Regions from separate parts of the Rhizobium sp. BIGb0125 genome, predicted to be linked through region 1. Evidence: riboswitches for the same ligand, from Rfam matches in the RefSeq annotation. Region 1 holds a riboswitch; each other region holds the start of a gene.
What was found. Region 1 has a riboswitch for cobalamin ahead of M2418_RS21320 (DUF1636 family protein). Riboswitches for the same ligand answer to the same signal wherever they lie in the genome.
Positions count from the first base shown of each region.

Region 2: linked by a shared signal. The riboswitch ahead of M2418_RS12630 (ABC transporter substrate-binding protein) and the one ahead of M2418_RS21320 (DUF1636 family protein) in region 1 are both predicted to bind cobalamin.
Region 3: linked by a shared signal. The riboswitch ahead of M2418_RS06840 (CbtB-domain containing protein) and the one ahead of M2418_RS21320 (DUF1636 family protein) in region 1 are both predicted to bind cobalamin.

Region 1 covers NZ_JANUDV010000008.1:90,149-97,594, forward strand. The annotation lists gene M2418_RS21310 (cobyric acid synthase) at 1-492, opposite strand, end outside; gene cobO (cob(I)yrinic acid a,c-diamide adenosyltransferase) at 504-1,121, opposite strand; cobalamin riboswitch at 1,256-1,469, shown strand; gene M2418_RS21320 (DUF1636 family protein) at 1,592-2,017, shown strand; gene cobW (cobalamin biosynthesis protein CobW) at 2,014-3,051, shown strand; gene cobN (cobaltochelatase subunit CobN) at 3,055-6,405, shown strand; gene cobG (precorrin-3B synthase) at 6,402-7,446, shown strand, end outside.
Region 2 covers NZ_JANUDV010000004.1:194,078-201,523, reverse strand. The annotation lists gene M2418_RS25750 (cryptochrome/photolyase family protein) at 1-308, shown strand, start outside; gene M2418_RS12650 (FAD-binding oxidoreductase) at 440-1,693, shown strand; gene M2418_RS12645 (class I SAM-dependent methyltransferase) at 1,697-2,470, opposite strand; gene M2418_RS12640 (ABC transporter ATP-binding protein) at 2,473-3,237, opposite strand; gene M2418_RS12635 (iron ABC transporter permease) at 3,234-4,265, opposite strand; gene M2418_RS12630 (ABC transporter substrate-binding protein) at 4,271-5,290, opposite strand; cobalamin riboswitch at 5,472-5,710, opposite strand; gene M2418_RS12625 (methyl-accepting chemotaxis protein) at 5,818-7,446, opposite strand, start outside.
Region 3 covers NZ_JANUDV010000002.1:581,039-588,484, forward strand. The annotation lists gene M2418_RS06790 (DEAD/DEAH box helicase) at 1-30, shown strand, start outside; gene M2418_RS06795 (hypothetical protein) at 403-693, shown strand; gene dmeF (CDF family Co(II)/Ni(II) efflux transporter DmeF) at 708-1,706, opposite strand; gene dmeR (Ni(II)/Co(II)-sensing transcriptional repressor DmeR) at 1,723-1,995, opposite strand; gene M2418_RS06810 (hypothetical protein) at 2,147-2,635, shown strand; gene M2418_RS06815 (helix-turn-helix domain-containing protein) at 2,697-3,110, shown strand; gene M2418_RS06820 (GNAT family N-acetyltransferase) at 3,347-3,835, shown strand; gene M2418_RS06825 (type 1 glutamine amidotransferase family protein) at 3,867-4,433, shown strand; gene M2418_RS06830 (hypothetical protein) at 4,440-4,766, opposite strand; gene M2418_RS06835 (CbtA family protein) at 4,763-5,488, opposite strand; gene M2418_RS06840 (CbtB-domain containing protein) at 5,500-5,682, opposite strand; cobalamin riboswitch at 5,854-6,111, opposite strand; gene M2418_RS06845 (PAS domain-containing methyl-accepting chemotaxis protein) at 6,282-7,446, shown strand, end outside.

The sequences.
Region 1 (7,446 bases):
GATCAGAATGACGGGTGCATCGGCGGCACGGGCAAATCCCATATTGGCAATATCATTGGCGCGCAGATTGACTTCGGAGGCACTGCCAGCACCTTCGACCAGCACCAGATCAGCTTGTGACTTGAGACGTTCCAAACTCTCTAACACATGCGGCATCAGACCTGCCTTCATATGCTGGTAATCGGCAGCCTTAGCATTACCAATGACCTTTCCCTGCACAACCACCTGCGCACCGGTTTCGCTTTGCGGCTTCAACAGCACCGGGTTCATGTGAACAGATAGAGGAACGCCGGCAGCGCGCGCCTGTAGCGCCTGGGCGCGGCCAATTTCACCGCCGTCAGCGGTCACAGCAGCATTGTTGGACATGTTTTGAGGTTTGAATGGCAGCACCGACAAGCCACGTTTGACAAAGGCGCGGGCAAGGCCTGCGACCATAAGCGATTTGCCGACATCAGAGCCGGTGCCCTGAAACATCAGAACGCGTGCTGCCATGTGGTTTTATCCTAAAACTCGATACCGGCCTGGGCTTTGACGCCAGCCTTGAAGTGATGCTTCACCAGCGTCATCTCAGTCACCATATCAGCAGCATCGATCAAAGGCTGCTTGGCGTTACGGCCGGTGACGACAACATGCAAATCGGGGCTACGGTTCTGCAATGTCTCGATCACGTCGTTCAGGTCAAGATATTCGTAGCGGAGAGCAATGTTCAACTCGTCGAGGACAAGAAGTCCGATCGTTTTGTCCTCCATAAGCGTCTTTGCTTCCGCCCATGCCTTGGCGGCTGCGGCGACATCGCGTTTCAGATCCTGAGTGTCCCACGTGAAACCTTCGCCCATGGTGCGCCATTCGACGCGGTCTCCGAACAGAGTCAAGGCTTGTTGTTCACCGGTCGCCCAAGCGCCCTTTATGAACTGCACGACACCGACGCGGCGGCCATTGCCAAGCATGCGCAGCGCCAGACCGAAGGCCGCGGTAGACTTGCCTTTACCCGGTCCGGTATTGACGATCAAAAGCCCTTTTTCGACCGTTTTTTCCGCGACTTCGGCATCCTGGACGGCTTTGCGATTGACCATTTTTTGGCGGTGACGCTCGGCCTCAGTCTCGGTAATCTCGCGGGTCATGGCGGTATTCCTGTCATTGCTATGTCTAAAAACGCTTATCTGCTATTTGCGAAGCGGCAACTATAGCCAATTTGCCTCACCCGGCAATGCTGGCGGCATGTGGGCTTTGCATTGACCGCAGCAGCGGTTGCGCCTAAGTGTAAATCACTGACGGTCTTTTTCCGGCAACGGGAAAAGCTAAGAGGGAACACGGTTCCGCCCCGATTTGACGGGCCACTCCGTGGCTGCCCCCGCAACTGTAAGCGGTCAGCCCACGCCGAAACGCCACTGGACATATGTTCGGGAAGGCGGCGACACGGGCGCCATAAGCCGCAAGCCAGGAGACCTGCCGTTTCAGGAAAATACGTCTGTCGGGCGGGGTGCTCCGGTCAGTCGAACCGATCGAATATCTGGCTCTCATCGCGATGAATTGCCGTTTTCGATAACCGCACCCCATGATTTTTTTGAAGGCGCGGAAAGCGAATACGGATTTGGATATTACGGCAACATCACCCTGCCCTGATGGTAAAACACAAAACGGCACCGCTGATGGTGTCGTCGTATTTGTCTGCCGAAACTGTCGCAGCGAGGACGATCCGAATGCCGATCCCCGCCCCGGCGCGCTTTTGTCATCTGCCGCTATCGCGAAGGCCCAGGATGTTGGCATCGAGGTACGTAGCGTCAATTGTCTTGCCAATTGCAAGCGTGGTTTGAGCGCCAGTATTCGCAGTGTTGATGGCTGGTCCTATATTTTTGGCGGCCTTGCACAAGACGATGCTGACGACCTGCTGATCGGCGCGCAATTGCTTGCCAGTGCGCCGGACGGTCTTATGCCTTGGCGCGGACGTCCCGACAGTTTGAAACGCGGCATGATTGCCCGTATTCCACCATTTGATTACACAGAGGAAAAATCATGAGCAATTCGCTGGACCGTGTCCCTTGCACCATCGTCACCGGTTTTCTGGGTGCTGGAAAAACCACGCTTCTGCGTGGTCTTCTGGAAAAACTGGAAGGCAAGCGTCTTGCGATTATCGTCAATGAGTTTGGCGATGTTGGCATTGATGGGGAAATCCTCAAGGGCTGCGGTATCGAAAGCTGCCCGGAAGAAAATATCGTTGAACTGGCAAATGGCTGCATTTGCTGCACGGTTGCCGATGATTTTCAGCCAGCGATCGAGCAGATCCTCAGCCGTCAGCCGAAGGTGGAGCATATTTTGATCGAAACTTCCGGCCTTGCCCTGCCGAAGCCTCTGGTGCAGGCGTTCCAGTGGCCGGCAATCAAAAGCCGCGTCACGGTGGATGCTGTTATCGCTGTTGCCGACGGTGCTGCACTTGCAGAAGGCATGGTCTCGCATGATCTGGATGCTCTTGCTGCCCAGCGTGCCAATGACGAGGCGCTTGACCATGACGATCCGGTCGAAGAAGTGTTCGAAGACCAGATTGCCTGCGCTGACCTTATCGTCCTGACCAAGGGCGATCTGCTGGATGCCGAAGGTCTGGAACGCGCCAAGGCGCATATTGGCGAACATCTGCCCAAGGCTGCAAAGATCGTTGTAGCGTCCAATGGCGCCATTGATCCCGCTGTCCTGATCGGTCTTGGTCTTGCTGTGGAAGACGACATTGAAAATCGCCATACCCATCACGATGAGGAAGAAGACCACGATCACGACGAGTTCGACAGCTTCGTTGTGGAATTGTCGGCGGTAAGTGACCCGGAAGCTCTGGCGTCCCGTATCGCTGAAACAGCTGCTGCGGAAAACGTGCTGCGCATCAAGGGATTTGTCGAGGTTTCCGCCAAGCCTATGCGCCTGCAGGTGCAGGCAGTAGGTTCGCGCGTCAATCATTATTTTGATCGCCCATGGGCAGCAGGCGAAACCCGCCGCAGCCGTCTGGTTGTCATTGGTGAAAAGGGTATCGATCGCGCAAAAATCGAAAAGATGCTTGCGGCCTGATCCATGCATATTCTCGCCACCACATCTTCGTCTCTCGACGACCTGATCGAGCCGGTTGATCTCAACCAGCCACAGGCGGATGTGGTGGTGTTATCTTTTTCTAGCAGCGATCTGGCAGGTCTGGAGCGTGGTTGGAAGCAGACATGTACTGGCTCTCTCTCCCTCGTCTCTGCCAACCTGTCCGAACTTCGCCATCCCATGTCTGTCGATCTTTGGATTGAGAAGACGGCGGAAAAGGCGAAACTGATCCTTATCCGGATTCTCGGCGGTGCAGATCGTTGGCGTTACGGTGTCGATCAGCTTGGTTTGATGGCTAGGCGACGTGGCATCAAACTGGTCCTTTTGCCCGGTGAATGCAGCGAGCGGGACGACAAATTGGAAGCGGCGTCCACCGTTGACGCTTCTACTCTTTCGGCAATCCTGTCATTTTTCCGCGAAGGCGGCAGCTCCAATATGGCGCTGCTGTCCGCCGGTTTGAGCGCTTTGGTTCAGGGTGAAGCATGGCCTAAGATCGTACCAGACCCTTTGCCAAAGGCCGGGTTCTACCGACCCGGTGAGGGGTTTGTCGATCTTGAGCGAGCATTGGATGGCTTTACTCCCGATGCACCTGTCTTGCCAATGTTGTTTTACCGCTCGATGTTGCTGGCGGCGGATATCGCGCCTGTCGATGCGTTGTTTGCGGCTTTGGAAAGGCGTGGGTTTGCGCCATTGCCGATTTTCGTCAGCGGCCTGAAGGACGCTGAGGCAATTCGGTTTCTAGAGGAGAAGCTGCCTCTGTTGGAACCTGCAGCAATCATCGCTGCGACTGCTTTTGCAAGCCACACCGACGATGTTGGCGATACGCTTTTCGACCGATTGGGCGTTCCGGTTTTTCAGGTCATCATGGCGACAACACGTCATGATGGCTGGGTCGACAATATGCGCGGTCTCAACCCGTCTGATCTTGCCATGCATGTGGTGCTGCCAGAGCTGGACGGGCGCATTCTGGCTGGGGTCATCTCGTTCAAGCAGCTTGATCCGCAGGGTGGGCAAGGGCTGGTAAACGTCGCCGAAGCTGATCGCGTCGAGCAGGTTGCTGCACGCGTCCAAGCTTTTCTTCGGCTCAAGAGTGCAGAACCATCCGATCGACGCCTCCTCATTCTGATGCCGGACTATCCCGGTGCCGCACCGGGCCGAACCGGATATGCTGTTGGTCTGGACGTGCCACAGAGCGTGCTGGAGATGATGCGTGACCTCAGTGATGCTGGTTACCGCGTTGAAAACATCCCTGACACCGCACGCGGTTTGCTGGATCGTATTGAAGGCGAAACAGCTGAGCTTTCGCAGGCTGACTATGCCGCCTTTTGTGCATCGCTCCCGTCGTCTGCTTGTCAGGCCTTACAAGACACTTGGGGTGACGCGGCACTGGACGATGTCGTTACTGATGGTCATTTCCATTTTAGAGCAGCGCATTTCGGCGCGGTGACGGTCGCACTTGCTCCTGATCGCGGACGCAACGAAGACCGGCGTGTTGATTATCACGATCCTGCCTTGCCTCCGCGTCATGCATTGGTGGCTTTTGGTGCCTGGATGCGTGAAAAGCTTGACGCACATGCTGTGATCCATGTTGGTGCCCATGGCACCCTTGAATGGTTGCCGGGTAAGACCGTTGCGCTGTCGCAAGCGTGTTTTCCGGAAATCGTTACCGGGTCCCTGCCGGTCATCTATCCATTTATCGTTTCCAATCCGGGTGAAGCTGCCGTCGCCAAACGGCGTATTGCTGCCGTAACCATCGGGCATATTCCACCCGTGCTGGTGGAAGCTGGTCTTTCGCCGGATCAGGCTGCGCTCGAGCAGCTTGTCGATGAATATGCACAGGCTGACGGGCTTGACCGCCGCCGGCGCGATAGACTGGCCACACTGATCGTTGAAAAGGCACGCGATACGGGCCTAGCGGCTGATGCCGGCGTTGACTTGGGTGATGATGCCGATACGGCGCTGTCGCGCATTGATGCTTTTCTTTGCGACCTCAAGGATTTTGCCATCAAGGATGGCCAGCACGTGTTTGGGCGCGCGGTGGATGGCGAACAGGACCCGCTGAGAACTCAAAGTGCAGCCGCGGAAAAAGCAGCTTTGTTGGCAGCGCTTGACGGCCAGCACATAGTTCCCGGCCCGTCAGGTGCTCCAGCGCGTGGCAGGCTGGATGTGTTGCCGACCGGGCGCAATCTTTACGCTGCCGATCCGCGCACCATGCCCACACCAACGGCGTTTGAACTGGGCCGGATGGCGGGTGAAGAGGTGTTGCGGCATTATCTGCAAAGCAACGGTGATTGGCCAAAACATCTGGTTTTCGACCTCTGGGGATCGGCATCTCTCCGCAATGGCGGCGAGGATGTCGGGCAAGCTCTGCATCTGATGGGTGCAAGGCCGATCTATGATACTGCCACCGGCCGGGTGACTGGCATCGAGGTTTTGCCACCGGCTGCGCTTGGACGTCCAAGAGTGGATGTTACCTTCCGCATTTCCGGCCTGTTCCGCGACATGTTTCCAGCTCTGATTGCGCTGCTGGATGCTGCGGCCAAGGCGATTGCGCAGCGTGAAGAAGCGCCTGGCGATAATCCGCTGGCTGAGGAAGCCGTCACGTTGGGTCGTATTCCCGCGCGTATTTTCGGCTCTGCACCCGGCACATATGGAGCGGGGATTGAAGAAAAATTGGCAAATGGCCGCTGGGATGAGCGCGATGAATTGGGGCAAATCTATCTTGATGCTGCTAGCCATGCCTTTGGCGGTGCCGACGGTTTGGATGTCTTTGCTGATACCGGCTTTGCTGGTCAGGTGCAAAAGGCTGAATTTCTGATCCATACTGGTGATGATCCCGGGCGGGATCTTCTCGATGGTTCTTCCGATGTCGCCTTTATCGGTGGTTTTGCTGCTGCCAAGGCGGTACTTGGTCAAGCCGCAGATGTCGTGGCACTGGACACCACTGATCCGGCTCGCCCAAGGGCAAGATCCATCGCCCAAGCTTTGACCCGTGTGGTGCGGGCTCGCGCAGTCAATCCACGGTTCATCGCCGGACAAATGCGCCACGGGCCGCGTGGGGCTGCCGAATTTGCCGAAACGGTTGATCGACTGATTGGATTTGCTGAAACCACTCATGTCGTTCCGTCATCGCTGATTGAGGCGCTTTATGATGCCTATTTCGGCGACGAAGCGGTTCGTGATTTCATTCTGCAAGAAAACCCGCAGGCAGCTGAAGTGATGGCGCAGCGCTTTATCTCTGCCCGCCGCCGAAATCTCTGGCACAGCCGTCGTAACGCCGTGGACGCTGAGCTGGAAATGCTGCTCACATCCCGACAGATCAGGGTGGCAACATGAGTGCATTGCCGCTTTCCGACATACAGCCATTTGCGCGTCGCGGCGTTTGTCCGGCACTGTCTGCACCGATGCAGACCGGTGACGGTCTGCTGTCTCGGGTGGCCTTTACCGGTTATGTGTCTCCGCAGGATTTTGTCACACTTTGCGCATTGGCCACCCGGCACGGCAATGGTCTGGTTGATATCACCGCCCGTGGCGGACTTCAGTTTCGTGGTCTAACAGCACAAAGTGCGACTGGGTTGGAGCGTGATGTTTTGCAGCTTGGCTTGCCTATTCGCCAAGGTCTGGCCGTTGAAACGTCACCGCTGGTTGGCGTCGACCAAACCGCAATTGCGGACACACGAAACATCGTACACCGGATTCGTTTATCGGCTGAAAAGCTTGGTCTTCACGACAGGTTAGCGGCGAAGATGTCGGTCATCGTTGACGGTGGTGGCCATGTCAGTCTCAGTGATCTGCTGGCTGATATCCGTCTGAAAGCAGTGACAATGAATGGCGAGATATTCTGGCAACTAACGCTGGGTGGCGCGGAAAATAAGGCTTTGAAAGCCGGTTTGCTGCGCCAGGAACACGCTGCTTGTGTGGTCATTGATCTGCTTTCGCACCTTGCGGCAAGCGGGCCAGATGCGCGTGGACGGGATTTGAATCTGGCGACCGTGCGTATGGTCTGCGGTGAACGGTTGCTGGACCACGATGTCGATGTTGCCCCACACGTTGCAAATTCGCCTTACGGTCTGATGCCGTTGGGTGATGGTTTCTTTGCTGCTGGACTTGCACCTGCGTTCGGACAAATTTCAGCCGAGATGTTGGCTTCGCTCTTTCAGCAAGCAGTTGTACTGGGTTTGGCAAATGTCAGACCTGGACCATCGCATTCTCTGATATTTTGTGGCCGCGAAGCGGATTGCCGAGAGTTGCTTGCCTATGCTGCCACGGCTGGTTTTGTGACGATGGCAAGAGATCCCCGATCTGCCATCGCCGTCTGTCCGGGCGCTCCAGCTTGTGGTTCAGCCTTCATGCCGACCCATGCGCTTGCAGACCATG
Region 2 (7,446 bases), on a different contig from region 1:
ATCCCGGCAGCTGGCAGTGGGTTGCCGGTTGTGGCATGGATGCTGCCCCTTACTTTCGCGTATTCAATCCCGTTGTCCAGGGCGAACGGTTCGATGCTGCGGGCGATTACGTCCGTGAATGGGTTCCTGAACTGGCCGACATGCCGAACAAATGGATACACAAACCGTTTGAAGCACCAGACACCGTACTGGAAAAAGCCGGTGTAGTACTGGGTAAAACTTATCCAAAACCTATTGTTGATTTGAAAAGCTCATCGCGTCGTGCACGCAACAGTAAAAAGGGCGAAGAAGACGATCTCTTCGCCTGACACTCAAGGCTTTGCGTCATCCAATCATAGAAGACATTTTATGTCGACAGTATGTATTACATCATGTTAGTGCTTGCCAAAAGCACTTCCTCCGTGGTTGGGAAGGGTGACAAAATCGGCGGGAGCGTCTTATGAGCGATCAGGAAAAACACGATGTGCTTGTGATTGGCACAGGCATTATCGGAGTGATGTCGGCACTTTATCTGCAATCACAAGGTCGTTCTGTAACCCTTTTGGAACGTGGAGAAATTGCACGGGGCGCAAGCTCCGGAAATGCCGGCATTCTAGCATTCCCTGAGATCATTCCCATTCCTGCGCCGGGCCTTATGAAAAAGGCGCCGCGTTGGCTTTTCGATCCGCTGGGCCCGTTAAGCGTTCCACCATCCTATGCCCTGAAGGTTGCTCCCTGGCTGTGGCGTTTCTGGCGCGCGAGCTCCGAATCCGCCTTCCGGCACGGACTAAAAACCCAGATCGCGATGATGAAACTGTCTGCCGCGGAGATGGACGTGATCCGCGCGATGCCCGAACTCTCCGGTTTCTTTACCAACACCGGAACGCTTGATCTTTACGACAGTGAAGCAAGCTTCAATGCCGCTGCTGCCGATTGGGCGGAAAAGGAAAAAGCCGGTTTTGTCTTCAACCGTGTTGGGCGCGATGAGATCGACGAATTGCAGCCGGGTCTGGCACCACAATTCCAGCACGCGATGTTTACACCTGGCGGCCTGCAGGTCTCCGAGCCATACGAATTCACCAAGGCGATTGCGGAACTGGTCATCGCACGAGGCGGCAAGCTGATTGAGGGCGAAGCGCTACGTCTTGAGCCCCGTGGCGACGAGGCGCGCGTGACCTTGACGGGCGGCAAAACACTGGACGCGGCAAAGGTGGTCGTCGCTGGTGGCGCATGGTCAAAGAACCTTGGTGCAAGCCTTGGCGAGAACCTGCCGCTTGAGACAGAACGTGGTTACAACACAACCCTGCCCGACCAGTCTTTCAACTTGACCCGCCAGCTCTATTTCAATGACCACGCGTTTGTCGTGACGCCGCTCTCCACCGGTATTCGAGTGGGTGGTGCCGTCGAACTGGGCGGTCTGTCACTGCCGCCGAATTACCGACGCTCCGAAGCACTTTTGGGAAAAGCTGCCAAGTTTCTGCCCGGTCTGAAAACCGAAGGCGGCAAACAGTGGATGGGTTTCCGCCCATCCATGCCAGATTGCCTGCCGGTTATCGGCGCCTCCAAGGTAAGCACCGCCATCATCTATGCCTTCGGGCACGGGCATCTTGGCCTGACGCAGTCGGCGGCAACGGGCAAACTGGTCAGCGATCTCGTTGCCGGACGGGAACCATCAATTTCCATCGATCCATTCCGCGCCGGCCGCTTCGGTTAAACATCACGGTTTTGTCGCGGTCAGAATAAACCGGCGATAAAGCCGTGTTCTCAAACGATCACGCAAATTCGCCTGCTTACGCTGCGCCACCGCAATCGGGTCATGCGAGTGCAGGCGAATATCTGAAAACCCGGCACCTTTCAGTAGTGGAATGATGCGTTCAGGACGAAGCCCGTCCCCGAACGGCAGCTGCTCCATAATGTGTTTGTGTTTGGCGCTTTGGGCACTGTCGTAATGTGGATCGGGCAGGGAAAACCGGCCAAGCAGCGCAATCAGCTTTGACGCGATGCGGCCAACCGGCGTCAATTGTGCCCAGTCCCCGTCAAAAACCAGCAAACGGCCACCGGACTTCAATACACGGTGCCATTCCTGAAACGCCTGTTCAGGCTGCGTCAACGTCCAGACCAGATGACGGCATACGATGGCATCATAGATGTCGTCAGGCTCCATCGTGTTTTCGGCATCTGCAAGCACAAAACGCAGACGCGGTTTTCCCGCGTGTTTGCGCCGCGCAACTGACAACATAGCCTCGGAGAAATCGAGGGCCGTCACGTCATGACCAATGTCGTGAATAAGCCGTGTCACCTCGCCCGTGCCACAGGCCAGTTCCAGCACGGATAATGAATGTTCACCTAAAGCGTCGCGCACTGGCTGCTGCCAGGCGTCAAATTCTGGTCCGGGTGGAATACGATGGCCGAATACCAGATCGAATGTTTCCGACCGTTTCGACCAGTAATCCCTGATATCGTCCTTGAGATGGAAGTTGTCGATGCTCATGGTCAAGCCGTCTTGTACTGGATATGGCAACGGCCATGGTAAGATGATCGCTCGATACGCGCACTAACTCCAAAAACGTCACGAATGAGCGTTTCCGTCAGAACCTCTTCTGGCGGGCCGAAAGCCACGATCTCCCCTGCATGCATGACCGCGAGATTATCGCAGAACATCGCTGCAAGATTGAGATCATGCAAGGCGACGATACACGTTACCGGCAACCGGGACACCAGCGCCAGAATGTCCAGCTGGTGCTGAATGTCGAGGTGGTTGGTTGGTTCATCCAACAGAAGCTGTGACGGCGTTTGCGCCAATGCCCGGGCAATATGAACCCGCTGTTTTTCACCACCAGACAGCGTGTGCCAAAACCTAGACGCTTTATCCAGCATGCCGACATGTGTCAGCGCATCCTGTACGGCGGCCTCATCTTCCGACTTCCAGATTGAAATCGGGCTGCGATGCGGTGTTCGTCCAAGCTTGACGACATCGAGCACACTGACCTGGATTTCCGTCGTTGCCTGTTGTTCAACAAAGGCCGTACTTTTGGCAATCTGGGCCTGAGAAAGGGTCGCTATGTCCTCGCCGCCAAGTGTAATTACGCCGCTCTGGACTTTGCGGATACGGCAGATGAGCCGCAGCAAACTGGATTTTCCCGAACCATTTGGCCCAAGCAGGCCAAGCGTCGTGCCGGGTGCAGCGTCGAGAGTTACGCCATTGACAATAAGACTGCCGCCTGAAGCCCAGTGCACTTTTTCCAGCGAAATACTCATGCGGCCCTCCGTGCACGGTAGAGAATAAAGGCAAAAGCGGGCGCGCCAAACAATGCAGTTACCACGCCGATTGGCAGGATTTGCTGTGGGATGATGATACGTGACACGATATCGGCTGCCACCATGAATATGGCACCGATCATCGCAGACACAGGCAAAAGACGCTGATGTCCGGAGCCAGCAATGAACCGTGCGGCATGGGGAATGACCAACCCGACAAATCCGATACAGCCAACGATGCTGACGACGGTTGCCGTCATCAATGCCGTCACGCCAAGCAGAGTTATGCGTACACGACGAACGGGAATACCAAGTCCGGCGGCGGTATCTGTACCGAACATGAAAGCATCCAATGCCCGGGCATGGGCCGCACAAAACACAAAACCCAACAATGCAACGGGTGCAGCGAGATAAACGTCCGGCCAGCGCACACCGGACAGGCTACCGAGCAACCAGAACATCACACCACGTGCCTGTTCTGCATTTGCAGATGTGGTGACGATATAGGATGTCAGCGCATTAAAGAGCTGCGAACCGGCCACGCCGGCAAGAATTATACGGTCGCTGCTGCCACCAGCGCCGGCCGCAAGCAGTGACACGAGAAGAAACGCAACGACGGCGCCCAGAAATGCGCCCGTAGACAGTGTCAAAACACCGTAACCGATTCCCAGAACCATAATACAAACGGCACCGGTCGAGGCACCTGCGGAAATGCCCAGCACGAAAGGTTCAGCAAGAGGGTTGCGTAGCAATGCTTGCAGGATCACGCCACAGAGCGCCAGCGCAGCCCCTGCACTTGCCGCAACCAAGGCGCGGCTCAGACGATAGTCCCAGATTACGCCTTCATGGATGCGGCTGATTTCAAACGGCATTCCAAAGGCGCGTTTCATGATCGCCTTGACCGTCGTATCGAGCGGAATGGAAATTTCGCCGATCGACACGGCAAGACTTATCATGAAGCCGAGAAGCGTCAGAAAAAAGACGGTGACTGCCAAAGGCAGCCACCATGCTGAACGACGTGCAGGCATTTCTGTCACTTGGAAATCCCGAGCGCCTGGATACCCTTTGCCAGGATTTCAATGCCATCAATCGTACGAATGGTCGGGTTCATGGACTGTGCATCCATCATGACGAAATGTTTGTTCTTAACGGCATCCATGTGGCTGGTGACCGGATCGTTCTCCAGGAAGTCGATCTTGACCGCAGGATCATCGGCGGCATAACGGCGACGATCCATGGTAGCGATAACGACGACAGCAGGGTTGGATTCGGCAATGGTTTCCCAACCGACCAGCGGCCACTCTTCTTCCGTGCTTACGACATTTTTGGCACCAAGCGTTTTCAGAATATAGGCCGGAGCACTGTTTTTACCGGCAATATAGGCGTCGCCCTTCACTTCCTTGCTGGAGAACCAGAAAACAACAGGAAGATTGGCCGACGATGCGTTTCCGATCGACGCGACGGCTGCGGCCTCACGTGCCCTCAGATCGGCTACCAGTTTTTCGCCCCGTTCTTTGATATCGAAAATATCGGAGAGTTCGCTGATCTGCTGATAGATCAGATCCATCGTGAAAAGTTCTTTGCGTACGCCATCGCCACCATCGGCATTGATCTTGGCCACGCAGTCTGCAGGAGAAACATAGGTATTGATGCCAAGTGAACCGAATTGTTCGCGTTTGCCCACAGAACCCTGCGTGCCGACGTGCCATTCGAACTCCGCAGCAACCAGATCAGGCTCTTTGCCGACAACCGATTCAAAGCTGGGGTCATTGTCTGCAAGGCGCGGAATTTGCGCATTGACGCCTTCATATTCTTTCAAAACCGGCCCAACCCAAACGGCGGTACCGGCAATCTTGTCTGCCAAGCCAAGGGAAAACAGGATTTCGGTCATGCCCTGTCCGATCGAAACGATCTTTGCTGGCGCCTTTTCGAACGTAATCGACTGACCGCAATTGGTAACCGTCAACGGATATTGGGTCGCCGCATGGGCACTAGCAGAGAACCCGGCAACTAAAACGGTTACAGCACTGAGAGTTTTTATGATGGCACGCATGGAAGCCTTCCGATTGGAAATATTTGAAATGCAGTTGAGATTACGGGCCTAAATTGCCCGGTTTGTGCAGCGTTTAGAAAAACGACGCGCGGTTAACCCAACAATGCAATGAACGGAGGCAACAAATGCATATGTTATGTAATAACATGACTATTCCTTTCCGGACAACCCCGCCCGGTGCGTTGGATTAACAAATAACGGCAGGTCTCCTGGCTCACGAATTCACGCCGTTCATCTGCCTTCCCGTGCACTCAGCGGCACAGTGGCATGGTGTAAGAGCTACACCACAAGGATGAGCGGCAATCCGCTTACAGTTGCGGGGGCAGCCATGGCATTGTTTCTTCGATAGAAACGCACCATGTTCCCTATTAATCCCCTCCAGGTACAACCCTTTGGAGAACCGTCGGATGCCACTTATGGCCAAGGCGCAGACAAGGTCAAGGCTATTGCGACAGACCGAACAAAAGAAAACCGCCGCCCCAGAGATTGAGGCGGCGGCATTTTTCATTCTCAAAAATCTTGGAGGCTCAGAATTCTGTCCAGTCCGCTTCCTTGGCTGTAGTCGCAGCGGCAGATGAACCGCCACCGAAGGCGCTCGCCAACCTATTGCCCAGTGCACGTGCTGGAGACGCAATCGGCCTGGACTTTGTCGATGCTGCCACCGGTGCCGGTGCAGCAGGTCGCGAAGCCGAAGCGGCGGCGCGAGGAGCAGCAGGCCTTGCGAAACCAGCCATACCGCCGGTGCCTGTCAGTCTGAACTGGCCGAGCAGCGAGTTAAGGGACGTGGCTTCCGTTGCAAGACCATGGCTTGCCGCCGTTGTTTCTTCGACCATGGCAGCGTTCTGTTGCGTGCCCTGATCCATGGTGTTGACGGCGGTGTTGATTTCCTGAAGACCAACCGACTGTTCGCGGGTTGCCTCAGCAATCGCGTGAACATGCTGGTTGATTTCCTGAACCTGAGCAACGATAGCGTCCAGCGCCTTGCCTGTCTGGTCGACAAGGTGAACCCCGGTTTCGACATGCGATGTCGAGGCAGTGATCAGCGACTTGATTTCCTTTGCGGCATTTGCAGAACGCTGGGCAAGTTCACGAACTTCCTGCGCCACGACAGCAAAACCCTTACCAGCTTCACCAGCGCGGGCCGCTTCGACACCCGCGTTCAGAGCAAGCAGGTTGGTTTGGAAGGCAATGTCATCGATAACACCGATGATGTTACCGATTTCGCTGGAGGATTTTTCGATCTGCTCCATTGCGGTGACGGCTTCACGCACCACTTCACCAGACTTTTCTGCTTCCTGACGGGTACGGGAAACCAGGTGGCGTGCCTCTTCTGCGCGCTTGGCGGAATCTTTGACCGTCGTGGTGATTTCTTCCAGAGCGGCGGCTGTCTCTTCAACAGAAGCAGCCTGCTGCTCTGTGCGGCGGGAAAGGTCGTCAGCCGAGGAGCGGATTTCATTAGCACCAGCATCGATGGCGCGGGCATTTGTACCAACGCTCTGCATCGCCAGATCAAGCTTTTCTGCCGAATGGTTGAAGTTCTGACGCAGTGTGTCCAGTTGGCCGTTAAATGGATGTGCAATACGCGCAGCCAGATCGCCATCAGCCAGTTTGCCAAGCGCGGCACCCAGCGTATCGACGGCTTTCTGAATTTCTGCGGCTTCCAGGACCTTCTGCTGCTCGCGTTCAGCGCGCTCATTCTCGGTGCTGACGCGATCTTCATCAGCTTGACGGGACAGGCGACCACGTTCAATGGCGTTGTCGCGGAACACGGCCACTGCGGCCGCCATGTTGCCAATTTCGTCCTTGCGGTCGAGGCCGTCAATTTCAGACTTCACATCGCCACTGGCCAGTGTCTGCATGCGTTCGCGCAAACGAACCATCGGTGCAGTGATACCGGCGTGAGCGACGTAAATCGCAAAACAAACGGCCGCCACCAAGCCAACACACATAAAGATGAAGCTCTGTGTAATCGTCGAGCCGATCGATGCGGAAAGCGACTTGCTGCCATTGTCCAAAAGCTGCGACAGTGCGGTGTTGTTGGCACCGGCCTGATCCGAAACCTGTTTCAACAGTGTTTCCAGCTTTGACTGCATGGCTGGTAGTTCTGCGCCATTGCCGCCGAAATGCAGCTGCAGCATTTTTTCATACATGGTTTG
Region 3 (7,446 bases), on a different contig from region 1:
CCCTTCGCCAAGCGCAAGCCAAAGGCCTGATACGAAATTCCCTGCCCCGGCACTGCAAACGCAATGCCGGGGCAGTTGCTTTTGGCGATCTCCGTTTCTGAATATCTCTGTCTTGATGGACGTCATGCCGCCGGCATTTCAGTGGCCGTGTAGCAACCGATTCTCTCCCCGACTCAACAACCAAATAAACACCCCGGCGATTCTTGGCTGAAACAGTCATTGGCACGCAAATTGGTTGCGCACCCCAAGTAATGACCGGTTATTTCTTCTCGGAATGTGTGGTTTTAGTGCCGCGAAGCAGCACCTTTACCCCTGTCAAGCCCGGAAAACCGGCAAAAAACAGCCTGACGCAAGTTCTGGACGATAGATAATCGTCATATTTTTCAACGCAGGATAAGTGCCATGCAGATTGAAAGCAGCGTTAGTGGCAACCCCTATCAGGGTCGCATACATGACTTGGACAAGAAGAACGCCGAGCCTGTGCAGCAGGAACAGGAGCAGAGCAGACGAAGTGGTTTGCCGACCGTCAGCAGCACGGTGCTATCCAGTTCGTTGGCCAATGTTCTTTGGGCTGTCGGTGGGGCGCGCGCACCTGTTGATCAGGATGGCTCCAAGCCCATCTCGGCAGAAGAAAAAGTTGCCGCCAAGATGGAATGGGTTCAGGGCGCCTATCAGGAATATGAAGAGTTCTGACATACCGTGCCGCATTACGCGGCAGCGGAGACTTCCACGGTAACATGCGCCAGTTTCGGAACTTTACTTAATTCCTTTTTATAAAGCTCAGGACTTTTTCCAGCCGGAGACACCAAAGCAACAATGGTTGCGTAATGCCCCGGCCCAACCTGCCAGACATGCAGATCGGTCACCACATCACCGTCTTTCTCGACGATATCGCGGATTGTTTTGGGCAGCCCCTTGTCGGCAGGTGTCGCATCCAGCAACACACCCGAGGTGGCACGAATTAGCCCCCAAGACCAGCGCGCAATAACAAGACCACCAACAACACCCATAAATGGGTCCAGCACAACCCAGCCCTGCCATTTACCAAGTATGAGCGCAACGATGGCCAGAACCGAGGTCAAGGCATCTGCCAGCACATGCAGATAGGCGGCGCGCAGATTGTTGTCGTGCCCTCCATGACTGCCGTGCGATCCATGAGAACCGTGCGACGCGTGCGCGTGGTTGCCGTGACCGGCGTGATCATGATGATCATCATGTCCGTGGTCATGACCATGGTGCGAATGATCGTCCTTCAACAACCACGCGCTGACCAGATTGACGCCAAGCCCCAGCACAGCAACGAGAATAGCCTGGTTGAAATCAATCTCGACCGGCGCCACCAGGCGGACCACACTTTCCCAGGCAATCAGCAGCGCCACCAGCGCCAGGATGACCGCACTGGCAAATCCTGCGAGATCACCGAACTTGCCAGTGCCGAAGGAGTACCGGGGGTCGCGGGCATATTTGCGGGCAAACATGTAAGCCAGTGCCGAAATCAGCATTGCGCCGGCATGAGTGGACATGTGCCAGCCATCGGCTGTTAGCGCCATCGATCCGTAAATCGTACCGGCGGCAATTTCCGCTACCATCATTACACTTGTCAGCGCGATTACCATCCACACACGGCGCTCGTTCCGCTCGTGGTCGCGGCCCAGAAACACGTGCTCATGTCGTGCATTGTCCGCAAAGTTTCCATCAACAGCCATGGCCGTTACCTTTCGCTCATCGAATATAGGTTTTGAGGACCTGCGCCAGTTCATCGGCGGCCTTTTCACGCTCAGCATGGCTTTCCGCATGCACAACATGTGCATGCAGGTGATCGTGCATGATCTCGCCCGTCAGTCCGGACAGTGCGCCGCGCACCGAGGCCAACAGTTGCAAGATTTCGCCGCAGGGCTTCTCTGCCTCCAACCCACGCTCGACCGCCTCCATCTGCCCCTTGAGACGACGAACACGAGCAAGCAGCTTTTCCTTGTCACGAACGGTATGAGACATGAGGTTCTCCTAGATATAATATAGGGGGGTATACTATTTGTGCGTCATTAATGGAAGAGTTGATCGCCACAACCTAGGCGCGATTGCGCAACCCTCGCGAATGTTTCGGGCGATAGACAAACGTCATCGAGATGCGACGGGGAGAATCACGATGACGACCATTTCAAATCTGGGTAGCCAGCATCTAGTACGGTCCAGAATACGTGAACTGGGAACAGAAGCCAGCTTTACGCCTCGCGGTCTTGTGACAGAACAGCCTTCGTCGAATGACAAAACCGGTCTTAATGGCAGCGAAAGCGCCGGAAGGGACACGGGTACATCCACACTTTCCCTAGCCCTGCTCGATATGGAGAGCACAAAGGCGGCGCGCACCACTCTGTCGGGCAAAGCCGTGGATACATCGGCGAGCGACAATCTTCTCGCAGAACTGCAGGAGTGGTCGCAAATGACCCCAGCGGATATGATCCGCGCCATGGTGCTCGAACAGATTGGCATTACGGAAGACGAACTCGCGGCCATGCCTCCGGACCAACGTAAAGCGGTTGAGGACATGATCGAAGCTGCGATCAAGCGATCACTTGACCCTAACCGCCAGGCATCAAACGAAGGCAGAGAGCGTTTTGACCTGCTTTCCCTTTGACATTGAAATATACCGCGAAAAACCTTAAGTCTTCTAGAGCTATAGGTTTCAGGAGCGGGACATGCTTTCCATCGGTGATCTTTCCAAGCGAACGGGCGTCAAGGTTCCGACCATCCGTTATTATGAACAGATGGGGCTGATTGAGGCGGCAGAGCGATCCGAAGGCAATCAGCGCCGGTATGAAAAGGCCGATCTGGAACGGCTGGCCTTTATTCGTCATGCACGCGATCTCGGTCTCAACATTGATGCCATCCGTGAGTTGATCCGCCTCAGCCACCATCGGCAACAGCCCTGTGAGGGTGCTGACAGGATCGCAGCTGATCATCTGGTCGCCGTGCGCGAGAAAATTGCCAAGCTGAAAAAACTGGAGCAGGAACTGGAGCGGATCGTCTCGCATTGCGACGGACATTCCATAGAAGATTGCTATGTCATTCGGGCGCTTTCGGACCATAAGCTGTGCGAAAGTGAGCATTAATTTCAGTCGGCCTTACTGAAACGAAACATCTGCAAAAATCCCGATTGACAATCTTGTGATTCAGGAGCATCTAGTCGCCCATGATCAACAATCGCGCACCAATCTCCTGCACGTATTTTTGGGCCTACCTGTAAAGGGCGGCTCGACAGATCATAATGTCAACAAGCCGCCGTCAGGCGGCTTTGTTGTTTTTCAAACGTCCTGATGGCACCTCAAAAAACCCGAAGGACCGAAAAATGACCGAAGACAGTGCCATTACCCTTCCACGCCCCGCCGTTGTAACCATTCGTGGCGCACGCAAGGCTGACCTGCCACAGCTCAACGAAATGATTGCTCTGCTTGCCAAACATCATGGCGACGCATCGGTGATGACGCCGGAAAAGCTGGAACTCGACCTGTTCAGCCCTATCCCATGGATTACCGCACTTGTTGCCGAAGCTGGTGATGAGTTGATCGGCTACGCCATTCTCGTTCCGCTCTACAGAGCGCAGGAAGCGCGGCGCGGCATGGAACTGCACCACCTCTACGTCCGCGACGGTCACCGCGGTCACGGTACTGGCCAGCATCTGGTATCGCGTGCACGCGATGTCGCAAAGCGTTGCGGCTGCGACTACCTTTCTGTCAGTGCCGCCACCGGTAATGTTGCTGCACATCGTTTCTACGAAAACATGGACTTCACACCGCGTCCGGTCACCGGCATGCGCTACATGCAGGCTATTGCGTAACGTTGGATTGCTGTCAGCAAGGACAAAGACAATGACCCGTATTGCAATTGCATTGACGCCCGAGTTCGCCGATTGGGAAAGCGCCCTGTTCAGTGCGGTGGCGCGCAGCTATCTGGGTGCCGAGATCATCATTGCGTCACCGGATGGTTCGCCCGTAACGTCAATGGGTGGCCTGAAAGTCATGCCCGATGTGGCCTATGGTGCACTTGATCCGGCCTCGATCGATGCACTGATTGTTCCAGGCGGACTGAGTTGGGAGCGTGGCGGCGCGCCGGACTTTACCGAGATGGTGCAGCGGTTCCGGCGGGAGGGACGTGTGGTCGCCGGCATTTGCGCGGCCGCCAGCATGCTGGCCGGCACCGGCATTTTGAATGACGTTGCCCATACCGGCAACTCACTTGCCTCACACCGCGCCTATCCAGCCTATTCGGGTGCAGATTATTATCGCGACCAGCCACAGGCGGTGCGCGACCAAGGCGTTATCACGGCAGCGGGAACCGCGCCGGTCAGTTTTACCACCGAGATCCTCAAGGCGCTTGACCTGTGGGGACAGGAAGCAGAATCAGAAATCAAGGCGTTTGCAGCCGAGCACCGCTGAGATAACTCAGCTGGCAACATCGCGGTCGAGAACCCGGCAAACACGCTGTGGACCCGACGCGATATCGTTACCCAATGCGCGACGAATATCCCGACTGTTCAGATGAAGGCTTTTGTCGATTGGTAGGTTTTGTCGCTTGATCTTGTCGAGGGCGGCAGCTTCAAACGCAGCCTGATGCTCGGTAAAACAGGCAAGGCAGGCCTCGCTATCCGGTGATGCACCAAGCAGTGCCTTGAAAGCAAGGCGGTGCACGGCGCAAGGCGCGCCATGCCCGGGAACAGAAAAGCGCAGCGCATCAAGCGCCACGCTCCATTCGGCAGAACCGTTGTTCACTTGGCCGCTTCAAAGCGCTTGAGGAACGTGCCGCTCAAAGCACCCAGCAACACCCAGAAGACAAAGCTAGTGAGTGTGGCAAGGATGATGAAACGGCGCTCCAGTGGCAGTGGTGCCAAAGCATGTTCGCCTTCTGGCGGCAACGGCGCACCAATGACATGCGGCGCAGCAATCAGCACGATGGCGAGAACCGCAGCCCATGGCTCACGACGGAAAGCCAAAAGCGCTAAACCACCTGCTGTTGCTACCGCAGTGCCAATCCACCAGGCCTGACGCGCGGCCAGTTCACCAGCCGGGCTTCCCGGCAATTCAGGCGGCAGACCGACCATCGGCGCCAGAGCCACGGCCGCAAAGCCGCCAAGCCCCCAGAACAGACCTTCACGCCAGCCAATATTGCTGCCCCGCAGTGAGATGAGGCCGGTCAGAACCAGTGCATAACCGATTGCCGTCAGAATATTGGCAGCAGCCGTGTAGGCATTCCGCTCAAAACCATCCGCCGGTCCCCAGGCTTCTTCGTCATGAGCGTGGCCAGCAGGCGCAGCCGCTTCACCGGTTGCCGGTGCTGCGTCATGATTATGCCCGGCCTCACCGCCAGCCGATTCGAATGTCTCGGCATGCAGGATCAACGGTGTGGTGCCGACATATTGCATGATACTGACGGCAAGTCCGCAGATCAGCCCCACCAGAACGGATGTAAAAACGATATTACGAAAAGACGACATGTCGCTCTCCCTCAGTGGCAGGGAAAGGCGTTGGCATGGCGCGTATCATGCGCGGCATTATGCACGGCCTCGATATGCGAAAAGCCGACAAAACCGATGATGAACAGGCCGCAGAACACGGCCAGAAGCGACTGGACTGCGCTGGCAGATTTGACAGATACCGCCTGCGTGGCGGCGTTGTTTTGGACAGACATGGTGAACCCTCTCGCTCAATGCATACGCAGTCTCAAAAACGGAACCGGCAGCGTATGCAATGGACACGCGGATCCGCAATCGACATCCGTCACCACGGGGAAGCACACGAAGAAAGAGGAAACCGCCGAAGCATTTCCGCAAAACCGCGCAAATTCCGGACACCCCGCCGGCATGGACACTCTCGCGATGGCAGGTCTCCTGGCTCACGGGTCGTAACCTGAAAACACCTTCCCGGTCTGTCTGTTTTTTCGCATCGACAGTGCAAAATCACTATGATTTCATATCGATGCGCCAGACCAGTGGCTCTTTGTTTTCAGGCTCTCCGTTCACAGTTGCGGGGGCAGCCACGAATGAGGACAATTCCCTATCGTGTTCCCTTTTCATCCAGCCGGAAAACCCGGCAAGGAACCATCCATCTTTGTTATCCGGCGCGGCACGGTTTGAGTCAATGGGCGACGTTTCAATCGGGCAATCAGTGTCGCTGCGTGACAAGGTGATTGTACCGTTAGAGCTGAAAATGCGGAAATCTAATCAAAGTTTTAACTAAAATTTGCCAGTGAATAGTTATAGACATTAACCAAGTTTGACAGGTGGAGTTATGGGGTTTGATCGCATTTTCAGCACGGAAGCCGCGGCTATCCTGTCTGCATTCAGCCGATCGCAGGCCATCATATCTTTTACACCCGACGGCATGGTGCTCGACGCCAACGAAAATTTCTGCGCGACGCTCGGTTACCGGCTAGATGAGATCAAAGGCCGTCATCACAGAATGTTCATGCGCGCAGAAGACGCTGCCGCAGCAGACTACACGACGTTCTGGAAGGGCCTCGCTTCCGGCCAGTATGAGCAACGCCAGTTCCGCCGCCTGACGAAGAGCGGTGAAGAAATCTGGATCCAGGCCAGCTATAACCCGATTATCCGCGGCGGCAAGGTAGTCAAGGTGGTGAAGATCGCCACCGACATTACTGCCGCCAAGCAGGAGAGCGTGGAAAGCAAGGGCAAGATTTCCGCGCTGTCGCGCGCACAGGCCGTCATCGAGTTCAAGCCGGATGGCACGATCCTGACCGCCAATGAAAACTTCTGCTCGGCGCTGGGTTACAGCCTCGAAGAGATCAAGGGACGCCACCACAAGATGTTCTGTGAGGCCGACTATGTTGCCTCCAATGAATATGCCGGGTTCTGGCCACGTCTGGCGGCTGGTGAATTTTATGCCGACGAGTTCAAGCGCATTACCAAGGATGGCAGTGCCATCTTCATTCAGGCGACCTACAACCCAATCCTCAATGATGAAGGCAAGGTCATCAAGGTTGTGAAATTTGCCACCGATGTCTCTGGTCGCGTACGGGCACTTCAGGAAGTGGGCGCTGGTCTTGAACGTCTGGCGGAATGCAATATTCGTCTGACAATCGACGACCCCTTCGTTCCTGAGTTCGACCACCTGCGCCACGACTTCAACCAATCGCTGGCGAAGTTCCAGGAAACCCTTGAGCAGGTGCTGACCGAAACGGCCATGCTGTCCAGTAAAAGCGGCGAGATGCGCGCCAGTGCCAGTGGCATTGCCACCCGCTCGGAGCAACAGGCGGCGGCTCTCGAGGAAACTTCCGCAGCACTTGAACAGATTACCGAGACGGTTCGCGAATCCACCGGTCGCACGGCCGAGGCCCGTAAGCTGGTTCAGGACGCCCGCATTGCAGCTGTCGATTCCGTGCAGGTTGTTGATGCAACGGTTGATGCCATGGCGCGCATTGAAACCGCATCACGCG